DNA from 2 places in the Streptomyces sp. 2A115 genome. Region 1 is predicted to be linked to the other one. Evidence: riboswitches for the same ligand, from Rfam matches in the RefSeq annotation. Region 1 holds a riboswitch; the other holds the start of a gene.
The links. Region 1 has a riboswitch for glycine ahead of gcvT (glycine cleavage system aminomethyltransferase GcvT). Riboswitches for the same ligand answer to the same signal wherever they lie in the genome.
Positions count from the first base shown of each region.

Region 2: linked by a shared signal. The riboswitch ahead of gcvP (aminomethyl-transferring glycine dehydrogenase) and the one ahead of gcvT (glycine cleavage system aminomethyltransferase GcvT) in region 1 are both predicted to bind glycine.

Region 1 covers NZ_JBQQCG010000012.1:3,454-17,962, reverse strand. The annotation lists gene ACTWQR_RS13175 (ABC transporter substrate-binding protein) at 1-1,234, opposite strand, end outside; gene ACTWQR_RS13170 (ABC transporter permease) at 1,337-2,335, opposite strand; gene ACTWQR_RS13165 (enhanced serine sensitivity protein SseB C-terminal domain-containing protein) at 2,657-3,448, opposite strand; gene ACTWQR_RS13160 (enhanced serine sensitivity protein SseB) at 3,707-4,504, opposite strand; gene ACTWQR_RS13155 (AAA family ATPase) at 4,670-5,365, opposite strand; glycine riboswitch at 5,567-5,681, shown strand; glycine riboswitch at 5,682-5,788, shown strand; gene gcvT (glycine cleavage system aminomethyltransferase GcvT) at 5,823-6,950, shown strand; gene gcvH (glycine cleavage system protein GcvH) at 7,038-7,415, shown strand; gene glyA (serine hydroxymethyltransferase) at 7,429-8,691, shown strand; gene ACTWQR_RS13135 (L-serine ammonia-lyase) at 8,851-10,218, shown strand; gene ACTWQR_RS13130 (glycoside hydrolase family 25 protein) at 10,350-10,907, shown strand; gene ACTWQR_RS13125 (hypothetical protein) at 10,914-11,192, opposite strand; partial or broken gene ACTWQR_RS13120 (AraC family transcriptional regulator) at 11,175-11,282, shown strand; gene ACTWQR_RS13115 (EF-hand domain-containing protein) at 11,331-11,543, opposite strand; gene ACTWQR_RS13110 (helix-turn-helix domain-containing protein) at 11,586-12,500, opposite strand; gene ACTWQR_RS13105 (GNAT family N-acetyltransferase) at 12,571-13,218, shown strand; gene ACTWQR_RS13100 (ADP-ribosyltransferase) at 13,281-13,904, opposite strand; gene ACTWQR_RS13095 (YVTN family beta-propeller repeat protein) at 14,010-14,509, opposite strand, start outside.
Region 2 covers NZ_JBQQCG010000042.1:1,464-15,972, reverse strand. The annotation lists gene ACTWQR_RS31010 (hypothetical protein) at 421-1,029, shown strand; gene ACTWQR_RS31005 (DUF5999 family protein) at 1,416-1,622, shown strand; gene gcvP (aminomethyl-transferring glycine dehydrogenase) at 1,722-4,607, opposite strand; glycine riboswitch at 4,784-4,879, opposite strand; gene ACTWQR_RS30995 (PRC-barrel domain-containing protein) at 4,984-5,358, shown strand; partial or broken gene ACTWQR_RS30990 (DNA polymerase IV) at 5,328-6,809, opposite strand; gene ACTWQR_RS30985 (MerR family transcriptional regulator) at 6,910-7,542, opposite strand; gene ACTWQR_RS30980 (bifunctional nuclease family protein) at 7,758-8,231, opposite strand; gene ftsR (transcriptional regulator FtsR) at 8,317-9,051, opposite strand; gene ACTWQR_RS30970 (FHA domain-containing protein) at 9,094-10,065, opposite strand; gene ACTWQR_RS30965 (DUF881 domain-containing protein) at 10,127-10,966, opposite strand; gene ACTWQR_RS30960 (small basic family protein) at 10,972-11,304, opposite strand; gene ACTWQR_RS30955 (DUF881 domain-containing protein) at 11,301-12,203, opposite strand; gene ACTWQR_RS30950 (sugar phosphate nucleotidyltransferase) at 12,291-14,509, opposite strand, start outside.

The DNA.
Region 1 (14,509 bases):
CCTTCAGCGCCGCCTTGGCCTTGGCCACGTCCGGCTTGCCCTTGCGGGCGAGGACGCCGTACGGGTCGTAGTCGCTGTAGCCCGGGATCGCCTTCGGGAAGGTCGAGTTGGCGATCTCACCACCGGCGAGCTCACCGCCTCGGGTCTGCTGCAGGCCCGCGAAGTCCGTGGCGTAGAAGACGGCCTTGCGGCAGTTGACGTCGTCCAGCGGCTTGGCCGTGTGGACGAGGGCCACGTAGCGAACGAACGACGTCTGGATGTTGTCGACGTCGCCCCGGTGGTCCTGGACGGCGGTGACGCGGCCGGACTGGGTCATGCCCGTGCCGTTGACGTCGAGGTCGTAGTCGCCTTCCATCAGCCGCTTGTCGTTCTCCTCCAGGTTGGCGGAGATCGTCACGGTGATCTTGTCCGGAAGGGCCGGGCGGAGCGGGTCCGACGACTTCTTCCACTTGTCGTTGCGGACCAGGGTCAGGCCCTTGTTCGCCTTGTACGACTGGACCTTGTACGGACCGGAGGAGAACGGCTTCTGCGTGTACTTGGCGCCCGTGTCCGCGCTCTGCTTCACCGGAGCACCGGTGGGCATCGCCAGGAACTGCTCGAAGTCACCGTTGGGCTTGGGCAGTTTGAAGACGATGGTCTTGTCGTCGGGCGTCTCGATCGCCTTCAGGCCCAGCTTGTCAGCGGACTTGTCCTTGTACGGGCCCTTGTACTCGCCCTTGGGGTCGAGCGTCTGCTTGATGTACGCCGGACCGCCGGTGATGACGTCGGTCGCCCAGATGCGCTCGATGCCGTACTTGATGTCCTTGGAGGTCAGTGCGGAGCCGTCCTCCCAGGTGAGACCGTCACGCAGCTTGTACGTGTAGGTCTTGCCGTCGGGCGAGACCTCGCCGGGGCCGGTGGCCAGGTCGCCGACGAGCTTGTTGGACGCCTCGCCCGGCTTGGTGTCGTACGTGACCAGGGTGCGGGTGAAGAACCGCATGAAGTCCCACGTCATGCCGTAGTACGTGCGCTGCGGGTCCAGGGAGTCGAAGTCCTGCTTGCCGACGAACTTCAGCGTCCCACCCGTCTTGGTGGACGCGTTGACAACCTTGTCCAGCGCCGCGTTGTAACCGGCGCCCTTCGAATCGCTGTCGCTGTCACTGTCACCGCCGCCGCACGCCGTGGTGGTCACCAGCGCCGCGACAACGAGGGCTGCGCCAGCAGCGAGCCGCCGCTTCGGGAAACCTGTGGGCATTTTCTCGTAACCTCCGAGATTCGCGGTCCCGGTCCTGTGCCGGAGAACCATGTGAAGTGCCACCTGACGGTGCGGCAGGGGCGGTTCGTGGGGGGACTGGTACTAGCGGGTCCCCTTGGGGTCGAGTGCGTCGCGCAGTCCGTCCCCGAAGAGGTTGAAGGCGAGGACGGTGATGAAGATCGTCGCGCCGGGGAAGACCATGAACATCGGATCGTGCTCGTAGGTCTCCAGCGCGTCGCGCAGCATGCCGCCCCAGGAGGCCGTCGGCGGCCGGACACCCGCACCGAGGAAGCTGAGTGCCGCCTCCGTGAGGATGTTGGTGGGGATCATCAGGGTCGCGTAGACGAGGATCGGCGCCACCAGGTTGGGCAGCAGCTCCTTGAAGAGGATGTGCCGCCTGCCGCCGCCGAGGCTGCGCGCGGCCTCGATGTACTCGCGCTCCCGCAGGCTCAGGGTCTGGCCGCGGACGATACGGCCGACGTACGGCCAGCCGAAGAAGCCGATGACGAGCACAAGTACCGCTACCCGTACGGAAGAACCGGTGAGACCCAGCAGGTCGTCCGGCAGCACCGAGACCAGGGAGATGATGAAGAGCAGCTGCGGGAAGGAGAGCAGCACGTCCATCACGCGGCTGATCAGCGCGTCGATCCAGCCTCCGAAGTAACCGGCGATGATGCCGAAGAGCGTGCCGAGGGCCACCGCGACCACGGCGGCGAGGAACGCCACGAGGAGCGAGATCCGGGCGCCGTAGACGATCCGACTGAAGACGTCACGGCCCTTGTTGGGTTCGACTCCGAACAGGTAGTCACCGCTCACTCCGCCCCACGCGCCCTGCGGCAGGTTGGTCAGCGGGTCCAGCTTGTCCTGGTGGAACTCGTTCGGCGGGTGGCCGAGCAGGCTGACGATCAGTGGGGCGAAGAGGGCGACCAGGACCAGGACGACCACGGTGATGCCGCCGGCGAGCGCGACCTTGTCCTGCTTGAGACGATTCCAGGCGATCCGCTTCAGGGACCGGCCCTCGACCTTCGATCCCGTAGTCGCCGGATCGGGTGGTGCGGTCGGGGCCGCTTCCGCGGTCGTGTCGTGCAATGGCGCCGTCATCTGGCAGGGACCCCTCTCAAACCGGCGGTGACCGGCCCGCACTTGCCGCTGTAGCGGCCTGATCGTCCGTCGTACACAGGGGCGGAAACCCCCTGATGCGGGAGTCTTCAACGCTTCGCCGATCTGTTGCCAGACTTGACGGTGAATGGATGCGTAAACGTGATGCTGTCTGGGGGGTTCCGTTATCCGAACGCCGGGTAACGGGTGTCGGACGCGGGACAGTTGGGGGTGAAGGGGTTCCGCATCCCATTTACCCGCGTAGATATGGACATTTCAGCCCGAGGGCAGCAGAGCATGAACGGATGGCCGGGGCAGTGGACTTCAGTACGTACCCGGATAGCCGTACCCGCCGGCGACCGGAGCCGCGGCGGGTGCGGCGTGCGCCTCGCGGTCGTAGAACGGCCGCGCGTTGGCCCGCATCCACAGAGCCACCGGGTCGTACTCGTCGGACATCGCGACGGTCGACACCGGCAGGCCGTCCGGCACCGCGCCGATGGACTGCTGCATCATCGCCCGCACCGAGTCCACGGCGGGCGGGCTGGTGTCGTACACATCGAGCCCGATGGCCAGATAGGGCGCACCGAGCGCGGGCTGCACCCAAGCGCGGCGCAGGGAGCGCACGGCGGCGGTCCGGTGCGCGTTCTGCGTGAGGAGGGCGTAGAACTGCGGGATCTCGATGCCCGGTTCGGACAATCGGAGCGGTCCCGCCGGCTGCCGCTCGAGGCCGGTGGCGATACGGCGCAGATCCAGCCACGGGATGCCGACGCCGCCGCCCGGCGCGTGCGGATTCAGCCAGAGGCCGAAGTGGTCGGGGTACAGGGTGCGGGCGACATCGAGGCCGTCGACCACCTCGTACGAACGGTTCCAGCCGCTGGCCGAGAGCTCCTGGGCGGAGGTCACGCAGGGCGCGTAGCCGAAGCCGTCCACCTCCATGTTCCCGTACTGGGCGTCGGGCGAGCCGGCCTGGCCGTGCCAGAGCAGCATCCAGACCTGGCCGGACGACGGGGTCGCGAGGGCGCGCAGGAGCGCCTCGTAGGCGTCGTAACGCCCGGGCGTCACTTGGCGCAGCATGTGCTCGACCTGCCCGGCCGCGGCGGTGCCGCTCGCGCTCACCTTTTACCGCCCCTTCGCGACATCCCTGACAAACGGGTCCAATATCCCGGGAAGCAGCGCGCACTTGAACGCGGCGCCGCCCTGCCGGGCCATGAAACCAGCTTAAGCGTCGATCCTGACAGCACCGTTGCGCTCCGCCGGGAAAGCCGGGGAGAGCTCGGGGCTTTCTGTAGTCGCGGACTGCGGGTGGTTGGGGGTTGATCGCGCCCCGAGGCGGAGCCGCACGATGTCACAGCCCCGCGCCCCTTACGGGGCGCTCTAGTGAGCCTGCACATAGAAGGGGCGCACCCTCTCGCGCAGCCAGTCGCCTACTGGGTCCTGGGCGACGTCCAGGAATACGAGGTTCACGGCGTGTTGCACGGGGATCCGGCCGAGCGCCCTGCCCAGGGCCTCCAGTGGAAGCGCCCGAGCGCCCTCGTCCCAGCGGACCAGCTCGACGCCGATGAACATCACGGGGTCTCCGCCCTCGATGCTCGCCAGGCAACGGCGGGCGGCGAGTACCACCCCGGTCGCCGCGAACTCCGCCGAGGCCGCGGCCAGGAAGTCCACCGGGTCGTGCTGCCAGTCGGGCTGGAACAGCCGCACCCGGCCGCCGCTCGCGGGACCGTCCAGTTCGGTTTTCCCGGCTCGGCAGAGCTCGGCGACGGCGAGCGGCGGCAGCGGCACGCCGACCGTGCCGTCCGGGTTGATCGCGATGCCCGCCTGGGGCGGCAGCCCGCGCGCGAACTCGACGGCGGGCGCGACCGTGTACGCCATGTGGTCGCCGACGACCTGGCGGAACTGCTGCTCCGAGCTGAAGACCGGCACGTACGCCTGCCCGTCGAGCTCCATCGTCGGCAGGTCGAGCGGGCCGCTGTGGGGTCCGCCGCCGTTGGGCAGCGGCACCCAGAGGAAGCTGCGGGCGAGGACCTCGACGATCCGGGCGCCCGCCGAGGCGACGCCCAGGGAAGCGGCGAGCACCGCCTCCAGCTCGTTGCCGGGCCAGCCCGCATGGGGGTGAGGGTGCGCCTGTGCCGTGAAGCCCTGTTCCGGGATGCCCTGTGCCGGGATGTCCATCTGCCTACCGCCTGCTCGAACCGCCTTCTGCGGCTGACGAGATTACGCGTACGCGCCCTCGGCCGCAGAAGTCGATCCCCGGTCGCCGAAGTGGACCCTCAGCCTCCGCGGCCGGCCTCGGTGGTCGGCGTCGATGGACGGCATAGGTAGCCGGCCCGGATGGCCTCAGTCGCCGAAGTCGATCCGCCGCAGCACGTCCGCCGCGGCCCGGTCGATGAGGACCGCCGAACCGCAGCCGTCCGGGAGGTCCCCCTTCTCCACGGAACGCAGCAGCCGGGCGACCGCGCCGCGGTGCCGCGCGAACGCGTACCGCGAGACGCCGCGGCCGCGCTCACGCTGGCCGTCCAGGGCCGTGCCGGGGTCGACGTCGAGCAGCAGCAGGTGCAGGGTGCCGCCGCGGCGCCGGGCGTCCCGCGCCAGCCAGCTGCGCACCCAGGCCTGTGTACCGCAGTCGTGCACGACGACGCCCTCGCCGGAGCGCAGGGCACGGCGCAGGCCCGCGTAGTGCGCTACGCGGACGAGGGGGCGGTAGACCGCGTACGGCAGAAAGCGGGACAGGCGGCCGTCCCAGCGGTCGCGGGTGTCCTGGGAGTCGATGCGCCTTCCCGTCACGGCGCGGCGCATCAGGGTCGACTTGCCGCTGCCCGGCAGGCCCGTGACCACGACCAGGTCGGCCGCGCCGAAGAGGAGGCCGTGCGGGCTGTGTCCCGCGCGCTCCCGCAGATCGCGGACGACGGGCGCCGGAAGCGGGCCGCACGCCTCCTTGGTCGGGGCAGCGGGTTGCTTGGGCAGCGCGAGGGCCGCACTGGTCGCGCCGGTCGCGTACGCCGTGGTCCTGTTCACCCTGTTCGTCCTCCCCATGGGGTCGGAAGACCCATCCCCGTCGAGTGTAAAGAGAAGGTAATGCGCGGCACCCCTCGTTTCTGTTCTTGTCCTGCCACAGGCCCGTTACAGATCACTGTGGATGCCCGTGGCCCCTGTGCGGAAGCTGTGCGGAGGACTCCCCTGCCGCGCGGCCCGGATGCGTGCAATGATGTGCGCGCCAACTGCATACCGGCCGCTTGAATCCGCGCGGGAGAGTTCCGGGTACCTGTACACGCACGTGTACGAGTGCCCGGGCGCCGAAGGAGCAAGTCCCTCCCTTGAATCTCTCAGGCCCCATTACCGCGCGGGCGAGGCACATCTGAAAAGCGAGCCGCTGACCTGTGGCTCCACCCAAGGTGCAAACCATCGACCCTTCCGGTCATGGTGAACCTCTCAGGTTCCGATGACAGATGGGGAGGAACGACCTCGCCGTCATGCCTTGGGAGCCCCACCGATGAGCAGCAACACGCCCGTTGAACCGCGCCGCACCGCCCTCGATGCCCTGCATCGCTCGCTCGGCGCGACGATGACCGACTTCGCCGGCTGGGACATGCCCCTGCGATACGGCTCCGAGCGCGACGAACACCTCGCGGTACGCACCCGGGCCGGCCTCTTCGACCTTTCCCACATGGGCGAGATCACGGTGACCGGGCCGCAGGCGGCCGCGCTGCTCGACTTCGCGCTGGTCGGCAACATCGGGAGCGTGAAGGCCGGCCGCGCCCGCTACACGATGATCTGCCGCGAGGACGGCGGCATCCTCGACGACCTGATCGTGTACCGGCTCACGGAGACCGAGTACATGGTGGTGGCCAACGCCTCCAACGCCCAGGTGGTTCTCGACGCGCTCGTGGAGCGTGCCGAGGGCTTCGACGCCGAGGTCCGCGACGACCGCGACGCGTACGCCCTCATCGCCGTCCAGGGCCCCGAGTCCCCCGGCATCCTGAAGTCGCTCACCGACGCCGACCTCGACGGCCTCAAGTACTACGCGGGCCTGCCCGGCACGGTCGCCGGCGTCCCGGCCCTGATCGCGCGCACCGGCTACACCGGCGAGGACGGCTTCGAGCTGTTCGTGGCCCCGGCCGACGCCGAGAAGCTGTGGCAGGCGCTGACCGAGGCGGGAGCCCCGGTCGGGCTCGTGCCCTGCGGGCTGTCCTGCCGGGACACCCTGCGCCTGGAGGCGGGCATGCCGTTGTACGGGCATGAGCTGAGCACCTCGCTCACGCCCTTCGACGCCGGTCTCGGCCGGGTCGTCAAGTTCGAGAAGGAGGGCGACTTCGTGGGGCGGGAGGCCCTCACCGAGGCCGCCGCCCGTGCCGAGGCCGAGCCCCCGCGCGTCCTCGTCGGCCTGATCGCCGAGGGCCGCCGCGTCCCGCGTGCCGGATACCCGGTCGTCGCCGAGGGCAAGGTCATCGGCGAGGTCACCTCCGGCGCCCCCTCCCCCACCCTCGGCAAGCCGATCGCGATGGCGTACGTCGACGCCGCGCACTCCGCGCCCGGCACGGCCGGCGTCGGTGTGGACATCCGGGGCAGCCACGAGCCGTACGAGGTCGTGGCGCTGCCGTTCTACAAGCGTCAGAAGTGACACAGGGCACATCCGCCCAGCTCACCACCACGCCCGCGTCATAAGCACTGTCATCAGCACTCCCCCGCGTACAGGAGAATTCAGGCCATGAGCAACCCCCAGCAGCTGCGCTACAGCAAGGAGCACGAGTGGCTGTCGGCCGCCGAGGACGGCGTCTCGACGGTCGGCATCACCGAGCACGCGGCCAACGCCCTCGGCGACGTCGTGTACGTCCAGCTCCCCGAGGTCGGTGACACGGTGACCGCGGGCGAGACCTGCGGCGAGCTGGAGTCGACCAAGTCGGTGAGCGACCTGTACGCGCCCGTCACGGGCGAGATCACCGAGATCAACCAGGACGTCGTGGACGACCCGGCACTGGTGAACACCGCCCCGTTCGAGGGCGGCTGGCTGTTCAAGGTGCGGGTCTCGGAGGAGCCGAAGGACCTGCTCTCCGCGGACGAGTACACCGAATTCTCCGGCAGCTAAGGACTCCTGACCGATGTCGCTTCTGAACCAGTCCCTGCACGAGCTCGACCCGGACGTCGCCGCCGCCGTCGACGCCGAGCTCGACCGTCAGCAGTCCACCCTCGAGATGATCGCCTCGGAGAACTTCGCTCCGGTCGCGGTCATGGAGGCCCAGGGCTCGGTCCTCACCAACAAGTACGCCGAGGGCTACCCGGGCCGCCGCTACTACGGCGGCTGCGAGCACGTCGACGTGGTCGAGCAGATCGCCATCGACCGCGTGAAGGCCCTCTTCGGCGCCGAGCACGCGAACGTGCAGCCCCACTCGGGCGCCCAGGCCAACGCGGCCGCGATGTTCGCGCTGCTCAAGCCCGGCGACACGATCATGGGCCTGAACCTCGCGCACGGCGGGCACCTGACCCACGGCATGAAGATCAACTTCTCCGGCAAGCTCTACAACGTCGTCCCCTACCACGTGGACGACGAGACCGGCCAGGTCGACATGGCCGAGGTCGAGAAGCTCGCCAAGGAGGCGCAGCCGAAGCTGATCGTCGCCGGCTGGTCGGCGTACCCGCGTCAGCTGGACTTCGCGGCCTTCCGTCGGATCGCGGACGAGGTCGGCGCGTATCTGATGGTCGACATGGCGCACTTCGCCGGCCTGGTGGCGGCGGGCCTGCACCCGAACCCGGTCCCGCACGCGCACGTGGTCACGACCACGACACACAAGACGCTGGGCGGCCCGCGGGGTGGCGTGATCCTTTCCACGGCCGAACTGGCGAAGAAGATCAACTCGGCGGTCTTCCCCGGTCAGCAGGGCGGTCCGCTGGAGCACGTGATCGCGGCCAAGGCGGTCTCCTTCAAGGTCGCCGCGTCCGAGGACTTCCGCGAGCGCCAGCAGCGCACGCTGGACGGCGCCAGGATCCTGGCCGAGCGCCTGGTCCAGGACGACGTGAAGGCCGTCGGCGTGGACGTCCTGTCCGGCGGCACGGACGTGCACCTGGTCCTGGTCGACCTGCGCAACTCCGAGCTGAACGGCCAGGAGGCCGAGGACCGCCTCCACGAGGTCGGCATCACGGTCAACCGCAACGCCATCCCGAACGACCCGCGCCCCCCGATGGTGACCTCCGGCCTGCGCATCGGCACGCCCGCCCTCGCCACCCGCGGCTTCCGGACGGAGGACTTCACCGAGGTCGCGGACATCATCGCCGAGGCCCTGAAGCCGTCCTACGACACGGAGTCCCTGAAGGCCCGCGTGTCCGCTCTGGCCGACAAACACCCGCTCTACCCCGACCTGCAGTAGTTCGCACGGCCTGAAGTGGTTCGTACATCCTGAAGTGGTTCGTACATCCTGAAGTAGTTCGTACGGAATGTACGGATCCTCGAGGCGCCGCGCACACTGAAGGTGTGCGCGGCCCTGCCCCATGCTTCACCTTGCTCCACCCCGTATTGAGGAGTCCCCGTGGCCATCTCGGTCTTCGACCTGTTCTCGATCGGCATCGGCCCGTCAAGCTCCCACACGGTCGGCCCCATGCGTGCGGCGCGGCTGTTCGCACGCCGACTGCGCAACGAGGACGTACTGGCCTCGGTGACCTCGATACGTGCCGAGCTGTACGGCTCACTGGGCGCGACCGGGCACGGGCACGGGACACCCAAGGCGGTGCTGCTGGGTCTGGAGGGCGCCTCGCCGCGGACGGTGGATGTGGAGGGGGCCGACGACCGGGTCGAGCGGATCAAGTCGTCGGGCCGCATAGGCCTGCTGGGCGAGCACGAGATCGACTTCTCCTTCTCCGACGACCTGATCCTGCACCGCCGCAAGACGCTGCCCTACCACGCGAACGGCATGACGCTGTGGGCGTACGACGCCTCAGGGGCCGAACTGCTGTCGAAGACCTACTACTCGGTCGGCGGCGGCTTCGTGGTCGACGAGGACGCGGTGGGCGCGGACCGCATCAAACTGGACGACGCGGTCCTCAAGTACCCCTTCCGCACGGGCGACGAGCTGCTGCGGCTGACCCGCGAGACGGGCCTGTCCATCTCCGCCCTGATGCTGGAGAACGAGCGGGCCTGGCGCACCGAGGAGGAGATCCGCGAGGGGCTCCTCGCCATCTGGCGCGTCATGCAGGCGTGCGTGTCGCGCGGCATGGCCCGCGAGGGCATCCTGCCGGGCGGCCTCAAGGTCCGCCGCCGCGCCGCCGTCTCGGCCCGCCAACTGCGCGCCGAGGGCGACCCGTTGGCCCACGCCATGGAGTGGATCACGCTGTACGCGATGGCGGTGAACGAGGAGAACGCGGCGGGCGGCCGCGTCGTGACCGCCCCGACGAACGGCGCGGCGGGCATCATCCCGGCGGTCCTGCACTACTACATCAACTTCGTGCCGGGCGCGGACGAGGACGGCGTGGTCCGCTTCATGCTGGCCGCCGGAGCCATCGGCATGCTCTTCAAGGAGAACGCCTCCATCTCCGGCGCGGAGGTCGGCTGCCAGGGCGAGGTCGGCTCGGCCTGCTCCATGGCCGCCGGCGCCCTGGCCGAGGTCCTCGGCGGCAGCCCCGAACAGGTCGAGAACGCCGCCGAGATCGGCATGGAACACAACCTCGGCCTCACCTGCGACCCGGTCGGCGGCCTCGTCCAGATCCCCTGCATCGAACGCAACGGCATGGCCGCGGTCAAGGCCGTCACGGCGGCCCGGATGGCGATGCGCGGCGACGGCTCCCACAAGGTGTCCCTCGACAAGGTCATCAAGACGATGAAGGAGACGGGGGCGGACATGAGTGTGAAGTACAAGGAGACGGCTCGCGGCGGGCTGGCGGTGAACATCATCGAGTGCTGAGCCCTCTGGGCTCTCGCGCGAGGGTGGGACGGGTGAAGTGGGGGAAGATCAAAGGTAGTTGATGCCCACCTGCACACCGGTGCGGCACCGATGCACCGTCCCCCCACTCTCACCGCACGGAGGAACCTCCCATGCTGCGCGGCATCGACGTAAGCGGCTACCAGTCGTCCTCGTACAACACCGACGGACTGTCCTTCGTCTTCGTCAAGGCCACGGAAGGCCGCAGTTACGTCAACCCGAAGCTGAGCGCGCAGACGAAGCGTGCCCGTGACGCCGGCTGCGTGGTCGGCTTCTACCACTTCCTCTGGCCCGGCAATCTCACGGCCCAGGCCGAGTACTTCGTCAGCAAGGCCCCGGAGAAGGCGGGCGACATCCTGGCCGTCGACTGGGAGACGACCAGCGAGGGCACTCACGCCAGTAACGCCGAGAAGGACCGCTTCATCCGCAAGGTGAAGGAACTGCGGCCGAACCATCGGGTGATCTTGTATGCGAACAGGAACTACTGGCTGAACGTCGACGACACCTCATACGCGGGCGACGGCCTCTGGATCGCCGACTACGTCACGGCCGGCAAGCCTCGAATCCAGGCGAAATGGCGCTTCCATCAATACACCGACGACCCGCTGGACAAGAACGTAGCCGATTTCTCCAGCAAGGAAGCGCTGCGCGATTGGGCCGAGGGGGCCTGACGCGTCCTACTGCACCGGCGAGACGAGTTCTGCCCGGAGCCGCATCGCAGGCGGATCGGTGAGGTAGTTGTTCAACAGCTCCAAGGTACGAAGCTCGGGCGGGAGGGCTTCGTACCACGCAAGGCCATGCGGATTGCAGTTGTTGCAGACGAGACCTCGCACGCAGTCACCGCCGTGGCCGTTGCTCTCCATCAGGTAGTGGGCGTCCCGGATGCGGTCCAGGCCCTCGAAGACCTCGCCTGTCACCGGCCGGAACCCGCCGTCGCGCGCCTGATCGCCCAGCACGCGGGCTACACCTCGGAGTTCGCCTTCGCCAAGGCCTTCAAGAGGGAGTACGGGGTGGCGCCGGGGCAGTACCGGAGGCAGGCGTCCTGAACATGCCGAAGGGGTGTCCGGCACACCCGGACACCCCTTCCGCCCGGCTCACTTGTTCAGGTGCGCCCAGAACTCGTCGAACGAGAGGAGCTTGTCGTTGTCGGTGTCCTGGGCGGCGATGACGGCCTCGGCCACCGCCTCGGTGACGTTCCAGTCCCCGCCCTGGGCGAGAGCGGTCTTGAACTCGGCGGGGGTGATGAACCCGTCGCCGTCCACGTCGATCCGCTCGAACGCCTTGCGTGCTTCCTCGATGTCCGCCACCGGGTCCGCCCCTTCTGAAGTGCAGTACTGACTGGGGTCAGGTTAACCGCCCGGTTGGGCGCGGAGTGCGGCGACCACCCAGCCGAACTCCTCGGTGTGCGCCGGCCTCGGTCCCTGGCCCCTGATGATCGCGGCCAGCTCCCGGTAGCGGACGGCCTCCGTCCAGGAGGCCACCTCCAGGCGTTCCAGGACCTCGGTCCTGTCCTGGTCGCCGAGGAGCTCGTCCAGGACGGCGGCGGCCTCGGGGGCGTCGGGGTCGATGCCCTGTTCGCGGGCCCGGCCCACCAGCTCGACCAGGCGCTTGGCGAACCAGCGCGAGTCGCCCTCCGGGGTGTCCGGTCCCCGGCCGCGGACGTTGAACTCGATCGCCTTCCGCATCCGTGCCCGGAACTCCGGGTCCCGCATCAGCTCGGCCAGCTCGACCCACGCGTCGACCTGCTCGGAGGTCGGGTCGTCGGGCAGGTCGACGGCGTTGTGCCACATCCGGTTGCGGAACGCGGGGTCCGCGGCGTCGAGGCCGGCGAACACCTCGTCCACGAAGTCCTCGATGATCCGTCTCCGCTCGGCGGCCGACAGCCGCGCCAGTTTGTTCATCAGCGTCATCTCCTCCGCGGTCGAACCGCGTCGCGCCACGGTCGACAGCACCGCCCGGGTCACCTTCAGGGCCCGGATCTGCGCGTCCAGCGCCGCCACGTGCGTGGCCGCCACCTCCGCGACCGTCGTCTCGCCCGCCACCACCCTGCGTACGTGTTCCAAGCCGAGGCCCAACTCCCGCAGCGTACGGATGAGTTCGAGGCGGGCCACGGACGCGGCGTCGTACAGCCGGTAGCCGCCCTCGGAGCGGGTCACGGGCGGCAGGGCGCCCGCGTCCGACCAGTAGCGGATGGTGCGCACCGGCAGGCCGGTGCTCCGGGAGAGCTGCCCGATGGTGAGCAGCCCGGTGCCGTCATCGATCATGTTTGTGAGTGTGGGCCTTCCAGTGGGTGGAGACTCAAGCGGTCGGGGCGAGGCGGGAGGGGACACGTGCATGCCGAGGACGCATAGGGCTCTGGGGGACATTCTCGATGCGGCGGCTCGCGGGGTCTTCCCGCCGCCGGATGGTGGCACCACCGTCGTACCGCAGCACGGGCATCGTGACGCGGGGGTCATCGCCTTCACCGCGCACTCCGTCGTGTTCACGGACGAGGACGAGGGGTGGGTGCGCGAGACGCTGGGCCGGATCGACTGCGATCCTCTCGCGGCGACCATGAACCCGCGGTTCCTGGCGGCGTTCATGGAGCGTACGGGGCGTACGACGGACACGATCGATCTGCTGACGGTGGCCGGTCCTCTGGCCGGTCCGCCTCCGGTCGACCTGGCGGAACTCGACGATCCCGACCACCCCCGCGTCGCCCGGGCCCGCAAGCGGCGGGACGACGTGCGGGTGTGGGCCGCGGACGGGGGCGTACTCGTCATGGGGCGCGGGGTCGCCGGGCGGCTGGAGACAGCGATCGAGGTGGACGAAGGAGTACGGCAACGGGGGCTGGGGCGAGTGCTGGCCTCGGCGGCGCGGCATCTCAGTGCGGGCGAACCGGTCTGGGCGCAACAGGCCGCCGGGAACGCCCGCAGCGTACGGGTGTTCCAGGCGGCCGGGTTCCGTCCGGTCGGGGCGGAGTCGCTGCTCATCGCCCAGTGAGCCCACGGTGGGCCCACGGTGAGCCCACTGAAGTCATCGCCCGCCGAGGCGGGCGGTCGGCATCAGTGCCAGGGCTTGTAGTGCGGGTTGCTCTCGCAGTCGCTCATGATCTCGGTCCTGGTCTTCTTGTCGACCGGGCAGACGCCGATGATGTACTGCCGCGCGATACCGCCGGGGAAGGCGACCTCGACCTGGTCGGCCCACCGGTGGGTGTCGCCGATGGTCTTGTTGACGTCCACGCCGCCGGGGGCGTCGATGTAGTAGTTGTAGCCGCTCTTCCACCACGTCTTGTAGAGGTCGTGGTCGTAGGACGTGGAGACGTACGGCGAGGGCTGGTTGACGAGGACGTACTGCTCGATGTCGTACTGGCCGGTGAGGACGTCCTTCGGGAGGAAGCCCTGCTCGAAGACGACCGACGGGCCGCGGCCGTCGCTGCGGTAGAGCGTGCCGCAGGTCTTGCGCCAGACCGGCTCGGGCGTGATGCGGTCGACGTCCACGCGGCGGTCGGCGGCGGCGTGGACGGGGTCGGCGAACCGGGGACAGGCGGGTGCGGCGGCCTTCGAGACGAATGGCGCGGACGCCTTCACCGGTGTCGCGGCAGGGACCGTCGCGGCGGACGTCGCGAAGACGGCCGCGAGGGACAGGACGACGGCAGCGGCCCGCCGCCGCAGGCGAGTTGTGATCATGAGAGCACCATCTCGGTTCTGCGGCGGCGGGCCGGGGATCTTCACTCGTACGGCGGCGTGTCACCGGACGGGCGTCAACACGTCAGCGTGTCAACAGCCGTTGTCTCAGCGGAAGATGCCCGTGTGGCCGAGCGAGTAGCGGCCCGGCTGGGGGTAGACCGCGAGACCGTGCGGTCCGTTGCCGACCGGGATACGGGCGAGCTGGACGCCGGTGCGGGTGTCGATGGCGTACACCTCGGAGTCGTAACGGCCGGACAGCCAGAGGACCTTGCCGTCGGCCGAGACACCGCCCATGTCGGGGCTGCCGCCGTCCGGCAGGCGCCACTTCTTGGTCAGCCTGTCCTGGGTGAAGTCGAAGACGGAGACGGTGCCCTCGCCGCGGTTGGAGACGTACATCTCGCGGGAGTCGCGGCTCACGTAGAGGCCGTGGCAGCCCTTGCCGGTGGGCAGGAGCTTGGGCTTGTCGAACTTGTCGCCGTCCAGGACCCACATGCCGTGGGCCATCATGTCGGCGATGTAGAACTTCTTGCCGTCCGGAGAGATCTTCACGTCCTGCGGCATCGCGCCGTCGAAGGGCAGCTTCTGCTGGCCGACGACCTTCATCT
Region 2 (14,509 bases), on a different contig from region 1:
CCAGGCAATGTGATCGATAACGCCCTGGACAGGCCGACCGGGCGCTACGCTGAACGCAACTGCCTCCGGGCACATTCACGGGGCATGGGGCAGTGTGCAGTTTCAACGATCGGCACTGTCGTGAAAAACGCCGACGAGAACCGGCCGTCCACTTCGGCTGCGTATTCCGAGGTCATCGGCGAGTACCCGCGGAGAACCAGGACCAAACGCTCGTAACAGCGACCCAATTGTCTCTTGCGCTTAATAAGCGGACCGGCTAGACGAAACATCGTCAGAACACGTGTCGTATAAACTCCGCGAACGAGGCAGAGAGTTGGCGCTCGTGGTCATCGCACCCGCCCCTCTGACCCCGAGAGCTGACAGCGTCGTCCGCCCCCGCCCTCGCGTCACCTGTGCCTGTCGAATGAGAGGCGACCCACCATGCCGCTTCATGTCCCCCCGGCTCCAGCGCCCGCCCTGCGCACCGTCCTCACGGCACTCGGTTCTCCCACCGCCGTCCGCGAGGCGCGCACCCCGTCCCTGCGCGCCGCCCAGGGACCCGCCACGCCCGAGCTCCCGCTGCCCGTCCACGTGCTCGACCGGATCACCCCGGACGGCGCCTCGGCCACCCGCCTCGCCGGGTGGCGCTTCCTCATCCGCTGCGGCGAGCGTGCCGTGGCGGCCGCCGAGACCAGGCTGACCCCCGACGGCTGGGCCTTCTCGCACTTCTTCGAGGGCCCCTACGTCACCGCCACCGAGCGCGCCCTGCGCCAGGCGGAGACGATGACGCAGGCCTACCAGCCCCGTCTGCTCTCCGTGCCCGAGCTCTACATGCTCACGCTCTGGCTGCACGGCGACTACGAGGCCGACGGCGCCGAGGGCCACCCCGCCGCCACCGACCTCCTGGTGCCGCTGGCGCCCGCGCCGCCCGGCATCGCCGCGCACCGGCCGCACCGCGTGGCCGATCTGCTCCCCGTTCTGACCCAACGCCTCACGCCGGCGCCCACATCCGCGCCCACGCCCGCCCCGCTGCTCGGCTCACCCGCCTGAGCGCCTCCCGGCTCCGTGCTCGGCTCACCCGCCTGAGCGCACCCCGGCTTCCGTGCCCCGCGCCCCCATCCGGGCCGCGGGGCACGCCGCTGCACCGAGTGACATCACCGGGACACAGCGCACGCCCGGCCCGTCCGGACTAGCCCCATCCGACCACCGCGAACCACCCGAAGGGACAGCCCAGTTGGAATGAACCGTCCGCCCGGGTGATGCGTCATGAACCTGTGAGGAGCGCTGCCGCGAAATCCCTGCGGATCGGCGCCCGTAGGGCAACACTGGGTTCCGGACCATCAGACAAACGGGGGGCGGCCATGAGCACCACTTCGAGCCGCGGGACAGACACGACATCGATCACCGACCTCACACCGAAGCGAAAGATCCCATCCATGTGCCAGCACCAGCCACCGTGCCCGACAGCCGACTCCGCCGACCGGGAAGCAGCGCTCCTCGTGGCGCACCACCCGGAGCAGGGATGGAGCCTGCTGTGCAACGGCGTCCTCCTCTTCGAGGACACCGGTGAGCTTCTGCCGGACGGCCAGATCATCGCCCCGCACCGACCGCGGGTCCTCGACCAGGTGATGACGGCCGCCTGAGCGCACAGCGCACCACGGGCGACAGGCAGGCCGCCCGCAGAAACGAGGGCCGACCCGGGAAGCACTCCCGGGCCGGCCCTGACGCATGTCCGGGGGCGACTACTCCTCGTAAGCGTCCAGCGGCGGGCAGGAGCAGACCAGGTTCCGGTCGCCGTACGCCTGGTCGATCCGCCGCACCGGCGGCCAGTACTTGTCCGCGGCCGAGACTCCCGCCGGGAACACGGCCTCCTCACGGCTGTACGCGTGCTCCCACTCACCACCGAGCGCGGCAGCCGTGTGCGGAGCGTTCCGCAGCGGGTTGTCGTCCGCCGCCCACTCGCCCGAGCCGACCTGCTCGATCTCCGCGCGAATGGCGATCATCGCCTCGCAGAACCGGTCGATCTCGATCAGGTCCTCGCTCTCCGTCGGCTCGATCATCAGCGTGCCGGCCACCGGGAACGACATCGTCGGCGCGTGGAACCCGTAGTCGATCAGCCGCTTGGCGACGTCGTCGACACTCACACCGGTCGCCTTGGTCAGCGGCCGCAGATCGATGATGCACTCGTGCGCCACGAGCCCGCCGGGACCGGTGTAGAGCACCGGATAGTGCGGCTCGAGCCGCTTGGCGATGTAGTTGGCGCTGAGCACGGCGACCTGCGTGGCCCGCTTGAGGCCCTCACCGCCCATGAGACGGACGTACGCCCACGAGATGGGCAGAATCCCCGCCGAGCCCCACGGAGCCGCCGAGATCGGGCCCACGCCCGTCTCCGGCCCCGCGGCGGGCTGCAGCGGATGGTTCGGCAGGTACGGAGCGAGGTGCGCGCGCACACCGACCGGACCGACGCCGGGACCGCCGCCGCCGTGCGGGATGCAGAACGTCTTGTGCAGGTTGAGGTGCGAGACGTCACCGCCGAAGTGGCCCGGCTTGGCCAGCCCCACCAGCGCGTTGAGGTTGGCACCGTCCACGTACACCTGGCCGCCCGCGTCATGGACCTGCGCGCAGATGTCGGCGACGTGCTCCTCGAACACACCGTGCGTCGAGGGGTACGTGATCATCAGCACCGACAGCTCGTCGCGGTACTGCTCGATCTTGGCGCGCAGATCCTCGACGTCGACCTCACCGTCGTCCGCGGTCTTCACGACGACGACCTTCATCCCGGCCATCACGGCGCTCGCCGCGTTCGTACCGTGCGCCGAGGAGGGGATGAGGCAGATGGTGCGCTGGTCGTCGCCGTTGGCGCGGTGGTAGCCGCGTACTGCCAGCAGACCGGCCAGCTCGCCCTGCGAACCGGCGTTGGGCTGCAGCGACACCTTGTCGTAGCCCGTGACCTCGGCGAGCTGCTCCTCAAGCTCACGGATCAGCGTGAGGTAGCCCTGCGCCTGCTCGGCCGGCGCGAAGGGGTGCAGCTGCCCGAACTCGGGCCAGGTGACCGGCTCCATCTCGGTGGTCCCGTTGAGCTTCATGGTGCAGGAGCCCAGCGGGATCATGCCGCGGTCGAGCGCGTAGTCACGGTCGGCGAGCCGGCGCAGGTAGCGCAGCATCGCCGTCTCGGAACGGTACTGGTGGAAAACCGGGTGAGTGAGGTACTCGTCGGTGCGCAGCAGCGCGGCGGGCAGCGTGTCCTCCGCCGTCGCGTCCAGCGCCTCGATGTCGCCCTCCACGCCGAACGCGGTCCAGACGGCGCCCAGTTGGGCCCGCGTGGTGGTCTCGTCGCAGGCGAGCGACAGGTGGTCGGCGTCGACGAGGTGCAGGTTGACCCCGCCCTCGCGCGCGGCCGCGAGGGTCTCGGCGGCCTTCCCGGGCGCCCGCACGGTGAGCGTGTCGAAGTACGCCTCGTGGACGACCTCGACTCCGCCCGCCTTCAGTCCCGCGGCGAGGATCGTGGCGTAACGGTGGGTCCGCCGCGCGATGGACCTGAGGCCCTGGGGCCCGTGGTACACGGCGTACATCCCGGCCATCACGGCGAGCAGCACCTGGGCCGTACAGATGTTGCTGGTCGCCTTCTCCCGGCGGATGTGCTGCTCCCGCGTCTGCAGGGCGAGCCGGTACGCCCTGTTGCCGTCCGCGTCGACCGACACGCCGACGAGCCGGCCGGGCAGACTCCGCGCGAACTTCTCACGCACGGCCATGTATCCCGCGTGCGGTCCGCCGAAGCCCATCGGCACCCCGAAGCGCTGCGTCGTACCGACCGCGATGTCGGCGCCCAGCTCACCCGGCGAGGTGAGCAGCGTCAGGGCGAGCAGATCGGCGGCGACGGTGACGACGGCGCCCAGTCCGTGCGCCTGGTCGACGACGGGCTTGATGTCCCGTACGGCACCGGAAGCACCCGGGTACTGAACGAGCACGCCGTTGATCTCACGCTCGGCCAGCTCGGCGGGAATGCCGTCGCTCAGGTCGGCGACGACGACCTCGACGCCGGTCGGCTCGGCACGGGTCTCGATCACGGCGATGGTCTGCGGCAGGGCGTCCGCGTCGACCAGGAACAGGCCCTTCTTGTTCTTGCCCATGCGCCGCGACAACGCCACGGCCTCGGCGGCCGCGGTGCCCTCGTCGAGCAGCGACGCCCCGGAAGTCGGCAGTCCGGTGAGTTCGGCGACCACGGTCTGGAAGTTGAGCAGCGCTTCGAGCCGACCCTGCGAGATCTCCGGCTGGTAGGGCGTGTACGCGGTGTACCAGGCCGGGTTCTCCATGACGTTGCGCAGGATGACGGGCGGCGTGAACGTCCCGTAGTACCCGAGCCCGATCATGGAATCCAGCACCTGGTTGCGGTCCGCCAGGGAACGCAGCTCGGCCAGCACCTCGGCCTCGGTGCGCGCGCCCGGCAGTTCGAGCGCGTCGGCGTTCTTGATCACATCCGGGACCGCGGCGGCCGTCAGCTCGTCCAACGAGCCGTATCCCACCTGCGCGAGCATCTTGGCCCGGGCCTCGGTGTCGGGCCCGATGTGGCGCTGCTCGAAGGGGATCCCCTGTTCGAGCTCGGAGAGCGGAATGCGATGGGCGGTCATTGAGGAGGCCTCCTGGTCTGACGACCTTCGAGGGGCACCACGGCGCGGGTACCCCGACGGCCTCCCCCTCTGTCATCTCAACCTGAGAGTTTCACCGGTCCGCCACGAAGGCGCACCGGCTTTCACCGTCGGTGAGAGCGGAAGCCGTCGGCACCCGCTCTGCTTTCCAGAGTGACCTCGTCCGTGCGGTACGTGGGCCTGAGAGATTCCGGGGAGGATTTGCTCCTTCGGCGCCTCCGATGAAGCCTGGAGGACTCTCCCGCACGGGGTCAGCAGCCGTTGCCCAGGGTACCAGCGGGGTTCCCCCGAGTGGCCGCCCACCTCAAAGTGCTCTTTCGTAGTGCCTAGGGATGAGTTGCGAGCAGCAGGAGGGCCCGTGCAGAGCGACATCGATCCGCGCAACCTGATAGGCCGCAGGGCGTTCGACCGCAACGGCTCCAAGATCGGCACCGTCGACGAGGTCTATCTCGACGATGCGACCGGAGCGCCGGAGTGGGCGGCCATACGCACCGGCCTGTTCAGCAGAGACGCCTTCGTACCCCTGGAGCCCAGCGAATTCGTCGACGGCGCCCTGCGGATCCCCTTCGACCGCGCCCTGATCAAGGACGCCCCCGACTTCGGAGTCGGCCGCCACCTCTCTCCCGAGCAGGAAATCCAGCTCTACCACCACTACGGCCTCGACGTGGCGCCCCCTCCCCCGCTCCCGGACCACGACTTCGGTCACCTGGCAGGCAAGGACGACGTCCCGTAAGGAGCGCCACAAACGCCCCGCACGGCCCGAATCGCCTCGGCTGCGGGCTACGCCGTCTCGGGCTCGGCGTCGGACACACCCCGTCCCGGCAGCTGCTCCCCCGCGCCCCCAGGTCTTCGCGCCACCAGCGGCAGCGGCTCCGCCGGCTCCAGCTCCGGATCGTCCGTCCGAAAAGTACGCACCCGGCCCGGCCCGGAGTCGGGCGTCTCGAACCGCACAGTGACCCGCCCCAGCCCACTCCCCTGCACCCATCCATGCCCGAACTCACCGTGCCGTACATCGTGCCCCGCACTCCACCGACGCTCGGCGGGCGCCTCGGGCTCCTCGGCCGGCTGCTCCGTCTCCTCCTCGACCGAGTGCTCCAGCTCCTCGGCGGCGGCCTGCGCCTGGGCGAAGAGATCCTCCTGCGTGTAGTCGGCAAGCCCCGAGACACCGACCCCCAGCAGCCGTACGCCGCCCGTGGTGTCCACGGACTCCAGAAGCCGCCCGGCCGCCTCCCGCACTACCGCCGGGTCGTCCGTGGGGCCCCTCAGCGTCTCGGACCGGGTCAGCGTCGAGAAGTCGTACCGCCGTACCTTCAGGACGATGGTCCGCCCCGACAGCCTGGCGCCCCGCAGCCGCCGCACACACCGGTCGGCGAGCCGCTGCACCTCCATCCGCACCCGCACCCGGTCGTGGATGTCCACGTCGTACGTGTCCTCGACGGACACCGACTTGGTGTCCCGCTCGGCCACCACAGGCCGCTCGTCGTGCGCCAGCGCCATGGCGTACAGCCCGACCCCGTGGGACTTCCCCAGCAGCCTCACGAGCTCGTCCTCGCCCGCCTCGGCGATCTCCCCGACCGTGGCGATCCCGGCCCGCCGCAGATGGTCCCCGGTGGCGGGCCCCACGCCCGGCAGTATGCGCACCGACATGGGAGCGAGCAGTGCCCGTTCGGTCCCCGGCTCTATCAGTACGAGTCCGTCCGGCTTGGCCTGCTCGGAGGCGATCTTCGCGAGCATTTTGGAGGCGGCGAGTCCCACCGACCCGGTCAGCCCCGTCACCGTCCGGATGTCGGCGCGCAGCCTAGCCCCGGCCAGCCGTGCCGACTCCTCGTCCCAGGCCGCCTGCCCGGCCTCCAGGTCCACGAACGCCTCGTCCAGGCTCAGCGGCTCCACCAGCGGCGACAGGTCCCGCAGCAGCTTCATCACCTGCTCGCTGATCTCCCGGTAGAGCCCGAATCGGGGCACGAGATACGCGGCGTTCGGCGCCAGCCGGCGTGCCTGGGCCATGGGCATCGCCGAATGCACCCCGAAGACCCGCGCCTCGTACGAGCAGGTGGCGACGACTCCCCGCGGTCCGAGGCCGCCCACGATGACCGCCTTCCCGCGCAGGCTCGGCTTGGCTGCCTGCTCCGCCGAGGCGAAGAAGGCATCCATGTCGAGATGCAGGATCGTGGGCGCGGCTCTCACATGTCCGATGCTGCCCTACGCCACTGACAATGCCCCGGTACACCGGGGCATCACCTGTCGGACCTCGGGCTGCGGACTGCCTCCGGACGCCGCGGCCGCCTCAGACCGCGCGATTGCGGCGCCGCGCCAGCTCGTCCGTCGGATTGTGGCCGACCAGGGTCTCGCCCGTGTCGACCCGCTCCCCGTGCAACTGCGAGAGCGCACCCTCCACGTCCCGCCACACGACGCCCACGGCGATCCCGAAGATGCCCTGACCCCCCTGGAGGAGCGCGTGGACCTCGTCGGGCGAGGAACACTCATAGACCGTCGCCCCGTCGCTCATCAGCGTCATCCGCTCCAGATCGCGGAACCCGCGCTCGCGGAGATGCTGGACCGTGGTGCGGATGTTCTGCAGCGAGAGACCCGTGTCGAGGAACCGCTTGACGATCTTCAGGACGACGACGTCCCGGAAGCTGTAGAGCCGCTGCGTCCCCGACCCGTAGGCGGGCCGCACGCTCGGCTCGACCAGCCCCGTTCTGGCCCAGTAGTCCAGCTGCCGGTAGGTGATGCCCGCCGCCGCGCAGGCCGTGGGCCCGCGATAACCGACCTCCTCGGACACCACCCCGCCCTCGCCCGGTACCGCCGTCGGCCGCTGTGTGTGATCGGCCGCGCTGCCGTGAAGCGGGTACGGGCCGCTCTCCCCCAGACTGCGTCCCGGGGCACCCCCAGCCGTACCGTCGCCGCTGCTTCTCACGCCGACCTCCGTCCTTGACCTGCCTTCTCGACGGTAGGCAGCCACCAGGGGTGCGTCAACGACCGCCACACTCGGCACGCCGAGTGATAATCACCCTAAGAGTGGTTTCCCGTGTCCCACCGCGGGGAAAGGCTAGCCGAATGCTCTGGGGACGGCCGCCGCACGGCCCGTCGTCCGACGGGCCCGGAGAGTCACTGCACGTTGGCACCAGAAGCTCACTGGCTGTTCGTCCCGAAGTCCTCGGGCGAGATCTGATCGAGGAACTCGCGGAATTTCTCCACCTCGTCCTCCTGCTCGTCCGGGATCGCGATGCCTGCGTCGTCAAGGACCCCGTCACTGCCATAGATCGGCGTACCGGTGCGCAGCGCGAGCGCTATGGCGTCGGACGGCCGGGCGCTGACTTCGACCCCGCTGGCAAACACCAACTCCGCGTAGAAGACGCCCTCCCGCAAGTCCGTGATGCGCACTTCGGTCAGCTCCTGGCCGACGGCCTCCAGCACGTCCTTGAACAGGTCGTGGGTCAGCGGTCGCGCGGGAGCCATGCCCTGCTGTGCGAAGGCGATCGCCGTCGCCTCCCCCGGCCCGATCCAGATGGGGAGGTAACGGTCGCCTCCCACTTCACGCAGGAGCACGATCGGTTGGTTGGAGGGCATTTCGACCCGGACACCTACGACGTCGAGCTCGTTCACACAGCAACCCTAGGCCGTGCTCGGCACCTTTGGGTAGTCGGGCACGGAATGGGCGGCCGATCCCAGGCCCCGCAGGACCCCGGGGTCACGGCAGCCGCACCCCTAGCGCCGCCTGCACCAGCGCGGCGTGCAGCTTCACCGCAAGCCCCGCCAGTTCCTTGGTCTGCGCCTCCGCGTGCGCCCTGGTCTGCGGATTCCGGTGACGCCGGAGCGGGGCAACGACCTGGTCGACGAGTCCGGCCTCGCGGTCGGCGGCAGCCTTCACGGCACGCAGATGCCGCGGCTCGATACCGAACCGGCCGAGTTCCACGACAAGCCCGGCCACGGTCACCGCCTCGGCGTCGTAGCCCCCGTCCGGCAACGGTGTGATGAGCCCGTACGACTCCCACTCCTTGAGTTCCTGCTCGCCGATCTCGGCGGCGGCCATCAGCTCGACCCGGCCGATCCGGGCCGCCGTCGGCCCCTCCGGCTCGCCGAGGACCACGCCGTCACGCTGGCGCCCCAGGGGCGGCAGCTGCACCGCCTCACCGCGCTCCATGGCGTCCAGGTGCTCGCGAATGACCTTCAGAGGCAGATAGTGGTCCCGCTGCATCCTCAGTACGTGGCCGAGACGCTCGACGTCGTCCGTGCTGAACTTCCGGTACCCCGACGGGGTCCGCTGCGGCTCGATGAGCCCCTCCGACTCCAGGAAACGGATCTTGGAGATGGTGACCTCGGGGAACTCGTCGCGCAGCACGTTCAGCACCGTGCCGATGCTCATCAGCCCGTTGTCCGCGGCGGCGGTACCGTGTCCGGCACCGCCGCTCGGTGTTCGAAGCATGGACCTTCCTGGGGGTCCCCCCGGACGGAGTCTGGGGGAGGGTCAGATGCCCCGCTGGCTCGCGTAGAAGACCAGCCGGTACTTGCCAATCTGCACCTCGTCGCCGTTCGACAGCGCGACCGAGTCGATCCGCTCCCGATTGACATACGTGCCGTTGAGGCTGCCGACGTCCGCCACCGTGAACGAGCCGTCAGGGGCGCGACGGAACTCCACGTGGCGGCGCGACACGGTCACGTCGTCGAGGAAGATGTCGCTCTGCGGGTGACGACCGGCGGTGGTCAGCTCACCGTCCAGCAGGAAGCGGCTGCCCGAGTTGGGACCGCGGCGCACCACCAGCAGCGCGGAGCCGAGCGGCAGTGCGTCGATGGCGGCCTGCGCCTCGGGCGAGAGCATCGGCATCTGCGTCTGCCCGGTGACCTCGGCGTCGTAGGCCTCGATGCCCGAAATGGAGATCGTCGAGGTGGTCTCCGAAGGACGCTCCGGGACCGCCCCGGCCCGCAGCGGCGCACCGCAGTTGGAGCAGAAGCGGCTCGCCTCCGCGTTGCGGTTCCCGCACCTCGTACACACCAGGGCCGACATGGACGGATCCTCCTGCCGCGGCTGCCCCGCGGGGGCATTGGACGCGTACGGGTCGGAGGCAAACCCTCCACCCGTACTTGAGGCTGACGGTTCCCCGAAACCTATGCGGCCGGACTGGGCAGGGTCAACAGACGGCGCGCCCTGACCACCGGAAATGTCACCGCCCGGACCATCCACCTGATCGCGGAACAGCGGGCGATCCCCCTGCTCCTCGGCGTCTCCATGGCGCGGAGCACGATGCCGGGCAGTGGCGTTGTCGCTACCCTCTCGCGTGCTCCTGCCGAACAACTTCGCAAACAACTTCACGGGCGATTCCCCTTGACCGAAACAGACCCGCCCGTGGGGCAGGACGAACCCTGACAACACACACCGGTCGAGCCGGACATCATCACAACGTCCGTGTCCACCAGACAGTTTCCACCACGCACCACCCATTCGGTGCGTCGACCCCCCGCAACCTCATGCCCTCGCGGAGCAGCCTCCAAGCGCCCCCGGCTCACTGGGAGGACGACCGAGCGTAGTCAGGCCGCTTCGCCGGTCGCAAGGCGTCCACGACGATCTTGTCCGAACGCTCCACCGTGACAGTGGCCTGCTCCTTCTCCAGAGTCTGCACCACCCCGCCGGGGATGTTGAGGGCCGGTTCGAGGTCCTGAGGCTTGCCGATGACCTTGAAACGATAGGGGGCGCTGATCTTGTTCCCGTCGACGCCGACTCCGCCGCTCACGTCCGTCAGATAGGTGTCGGCGACAACCCGTACACCATTGACCTGGATCGCTTCGGCGCCGGCGGCGCGCAGCTCCTGGATCGCGTCGAGCAGCATGTCGGCCTTGACCGTCCCCTTCGTGTCGTCGATGGTCACCGTGATGCCGGGTCCCTGCGCCGCCACGGTGCCCGCAAGGATGCCGAGTTGCTTCTCCTTCTCGACCGTCTGCTTGCGGGCCTCCTCAGCCTGGTCCGAGCTGTTCTCCAGCTCGGTGCGCTGATCTTCGAGACCCTGCTTCTCCTCCTCCAGACGCTGCGTACGGTCATCCAGTTCATCGAGGATGCGTACGAGATCTTCCTGGCGCGCGCCGCGGAGGGCGCCGTCACTGTCGCTGTTGGACGCCACCTGGACAGCGAGACCGAAGCCGAGGCCGAACAGCAGGAGGGCGACGATGAGTTGCGCCCGCGACACTCGTGGCGGCCACAGGCCCTTCACCAGCCGCTGACGGCCGGTGAGAGTCGGCCCGATCGGCTCAGACTCGGTATCCGGCTTCTCCGGGGAGGCGGCAGCCGGCACTTCTTCGGGCAGTTCCTTGCGCAGCGGGTTCTCGGGGGTCTCGTCCTTGCCGCTCATCCGCCTCACGCCCGGAAGACGTGCCGACGGATCGCCGCGGCGTTGGAGAAGATACGGATACCGAGGACGACCACAACACCGGTGGACAGCTGGGCACCCACGCCCAACTTGTCGCCCAGGAAGACGATCAGCGCGGCTACGACAACGTTGGACAGGAACGACACCACGAAGACCTTGTCGTCGAAGATGCCGTCGAGCATCGCGCGCAGACCTCCGAACACGGCGTCGAGCGCCGCCACGACGGCGATCGGGAGATACGGCTCGACCACCGCCGGAACCTCGGGCCGGACCAACAATCCAGCCACGACTCCCACGACGAGGCCCAGTACGGCGATCACGATGTGCCTTTCTCTGTGCTCGGTTCTGCTGTTCGTACGATCACGCTCGGTGCGGCGGGCAGCCTGACGTCGTCCTCGACGGAAATGCTGGTCCGGATTCCGAAGTTCTCCTTCAGAGCATTGAGATACTGTCCGTCACCACTGCTCTGGAACTTGGTGCCCAGCCGCTGGCCGTCCCCCACCGCCAGCACCGTGTACGGCGGCACCAGCGGCTTGTTGTCGACCAGTATCGCGTCACCCGCGGCCCGGATCGCGGACAATGCCGTCAGCCGCTGTCCGTTGATCGCGACGGCCTCGGCGCCCGACTCCCACAGTCCGTTGACCACGCGTTGCATGTCGCGGTCGCGAACGCGTCCGGTGTCGGAGAAGCCCGATGTCTCGCGTGCGTCTCCGTCACCGCTCTGGTCGGCTTCCTTGGCATCGTTCACGACGAGCTTCACACCGGGGCCGTGCACTTCGACCGCCCCCGACAGGATGCCCACCAGCTCACCCTGGTCACCGCCGTGCTTCTTCAGCGCCTCGCGCTGCCGCGCGCCCACGTCGTCGCGGAGCTTGTCGATGCTGTCCTCGAGCTTGCCAGCCGCCGACGTCTCGCGGTCGATACGGTCGATGAGTTCCTCGCGCTCCTTGGCGACGACCGGAGCCGCTATCCGCGCCTGCGCCGCTCCCACGGTCACCACGAGGGCCGCGAGCACCAGGCCGGCCGCCAGTCCCAGTTTCGCCCGCAACGGCTTCGGCATACCGCCGGCGCCTTCGGCATTCTTACGGGCAGCCGCCTCGGCATACCCCTCGTCGAGGCTGTGGTCCATGACGTTGGTGAGCAGCGACATGGAGGCGTCCGGGCGCGGGGGGCGCGTAGGAGTGCTCCGAACGGGGGGCTGCTGCGGCATGCCGCACATCGTCGCACGTCGCAACCAGTACCTCCGAATGGCCCCACCGGCGTGCCGAACGGGCCCTTTGGGCGCCGTCCGGCACGCGCGCGTAGCTCAGCGGCCGGCGCTGTCCACGATTGAGGACCACTCGTCGAGCAACGCCTGGGCGGACGCGTCATCGGGCCCTTCGGCCCACAGATGCGTGACCGCCTCCGCGGGATCCGGCAACACCATCACCCAACGCCCGTCAGTCTCCACCACGCGTACGCCGTCGGTCGTGTCCACGAACCGGTCACCGGCCGCTTCGACGACGCGCCGCATCACGAGTCCCTTGACCGCCCAGGGAGTCGCGAGATCGCGCTTGAGGACGTGCGCCCGCGGAATCCGCGCATCGATCTGGCTGAGTGTGAGCTGCGTCCGCGCCACAAGACCGATGAGCCGTACGAAGGCCGCCGCCCCGTCGAAGACACTGCTGAACTCCGGCACGATGAAACCACCGCGACCGTCGCCACCGAAGATCGTCGACTCCTCGCGCCCCACGCGCGTCAGATCGTCCGGCGACGTCGTCGTCCAGTCGACCTGTGTCCCGTGGTAGGCCGCCACCTGCTCGGCGATCCTCGTCGTGGTCACCGGCAACGCCACCCGCCCGCTACGCCGTTCCGCCGCCACCAGATCCAGCATGACGAGCAGCGCCCGGTCGTCCTCGATGATCCGCCCCTTCTCGTCGACGAGCGACAGCCGCTCGCCCACCGGGTCGAACCGCACCCCGAACGCTGCCCGCGCGGACGCCACGATCTCCCCGAGCCGCACCATCCCCGACCTACGAGCGTCCGCCGTCTCCGTGGGCCGCGACTCGTCGAGACCGGGATTGATGGTCAGCGAATCGACACCGAGCTTGCCCAAGAGACTGGGCAGTACCAGTCCGGCGCTCCCGTTCGAGGCATCCACGACCACCTTCAGCCCAGACTCGGCAACCCCGGTGGTGTCGACATTCCGTAGCAGGGAGCCGGTGTACGAATCAAAGACACTGGCCGGGAAATGCAGATCCCCGATCTCCCCCGGGAACGCACGCCGGTACTCCTGCCGCGCGAACACCCGGTCCAGCTTCCGCTGACTCCCCTGCGACAGATCCGCCCCGCGTCCGTCGAAGAACATGATGTCGACGGAATCCGGAACCCCGGGCGTCGTCCGGATCATGATCCCGCCGGCGCTGCCCCGCCCGGTCTGCTGCCGGGCCACCGGGAGCGGTACGTTCTCCAGGTCCCGTACGTCGATGGCGCTGGCCTGCAGCGCGGAGATGACCGCCCGCTTGAGTGCGCGAGCACCTCTCGAGTGGTCGCGGGCCGTCGTGACGGTCGACCCCTTCTTGAGTGTCGTCGCATACGCCCCCGCCAGCCGCACGGCGAGTTCGGGCGTGATCTCCACGTTGAGGATCCCGGACACGCCGCGGGCGCCGAAGAGATGTGCCTGGCCCCGGGACTCCCAGATGACCGACGTGTTGACGAAGGCGCCGGCTTCAATGGTCTTGAACGGATAGACCCGGACGTTGCCCTGCACGATCGATTCTTCGCCGACGAGACACTCGTCCCCGATGACGGCGCCGTCCTCGATGCGCGCGGCCCGCATGATGTCGGTGTTCTTTCCGACGACGCAGCCACGCAGATTGCTGTGCTGACCGATGTACACGTTGTCGTGCAGCACTGCCTTGTGCAGGAAGGCCCCGGTTTTCACGACCACGTTCGAGCCCACCACGGTGTGCTCGCGAATTTCGACATCGGCCTCGACCTTGGCGTAGTCCCCGATGTAGAGCGGACCTCGCAGTACCGCGTCGGGATGTACTTCGGCGCCTTCGGCGACCCACACTCCGGGCGAGATCTCGAAGCCGTCGAGCTCGACGTCAACCTTGCCCTCCAGGACATCCGCCTGCGCCTTCACATAGCTCTCGTGCGTACCGACGTCCTCCCAGTACCCCTCGGCGACATAGCCGTAGATCGGCTTGCCCTCCTTCATCAGCTGAGGGAAGACATCACCGGACCAGTCGACGGAGACATCGGCCTCGACATAGTCGAAAACTTCGGGCTCCATGACGTAGATACCCGTATTCACGGTGTCAGAGAAGACCTGCCCCCAGGTCGGCTTCTCAAGGAAGCGCTCAACCTTGCCCTCTTCGTCCACGATGGTGATGCCGAATTCCAGCGGATTCGGGACACGGGTCAAACAGACAGTGACCAGTGCACCCTTTTCCTTATGGAAATTGATCAGATCGGTGAGATCGAAGTCGGTCAGAGCATCACCGGAGATCACGAGGAAGGTGTCGTCCTTCAGCGCCTCCT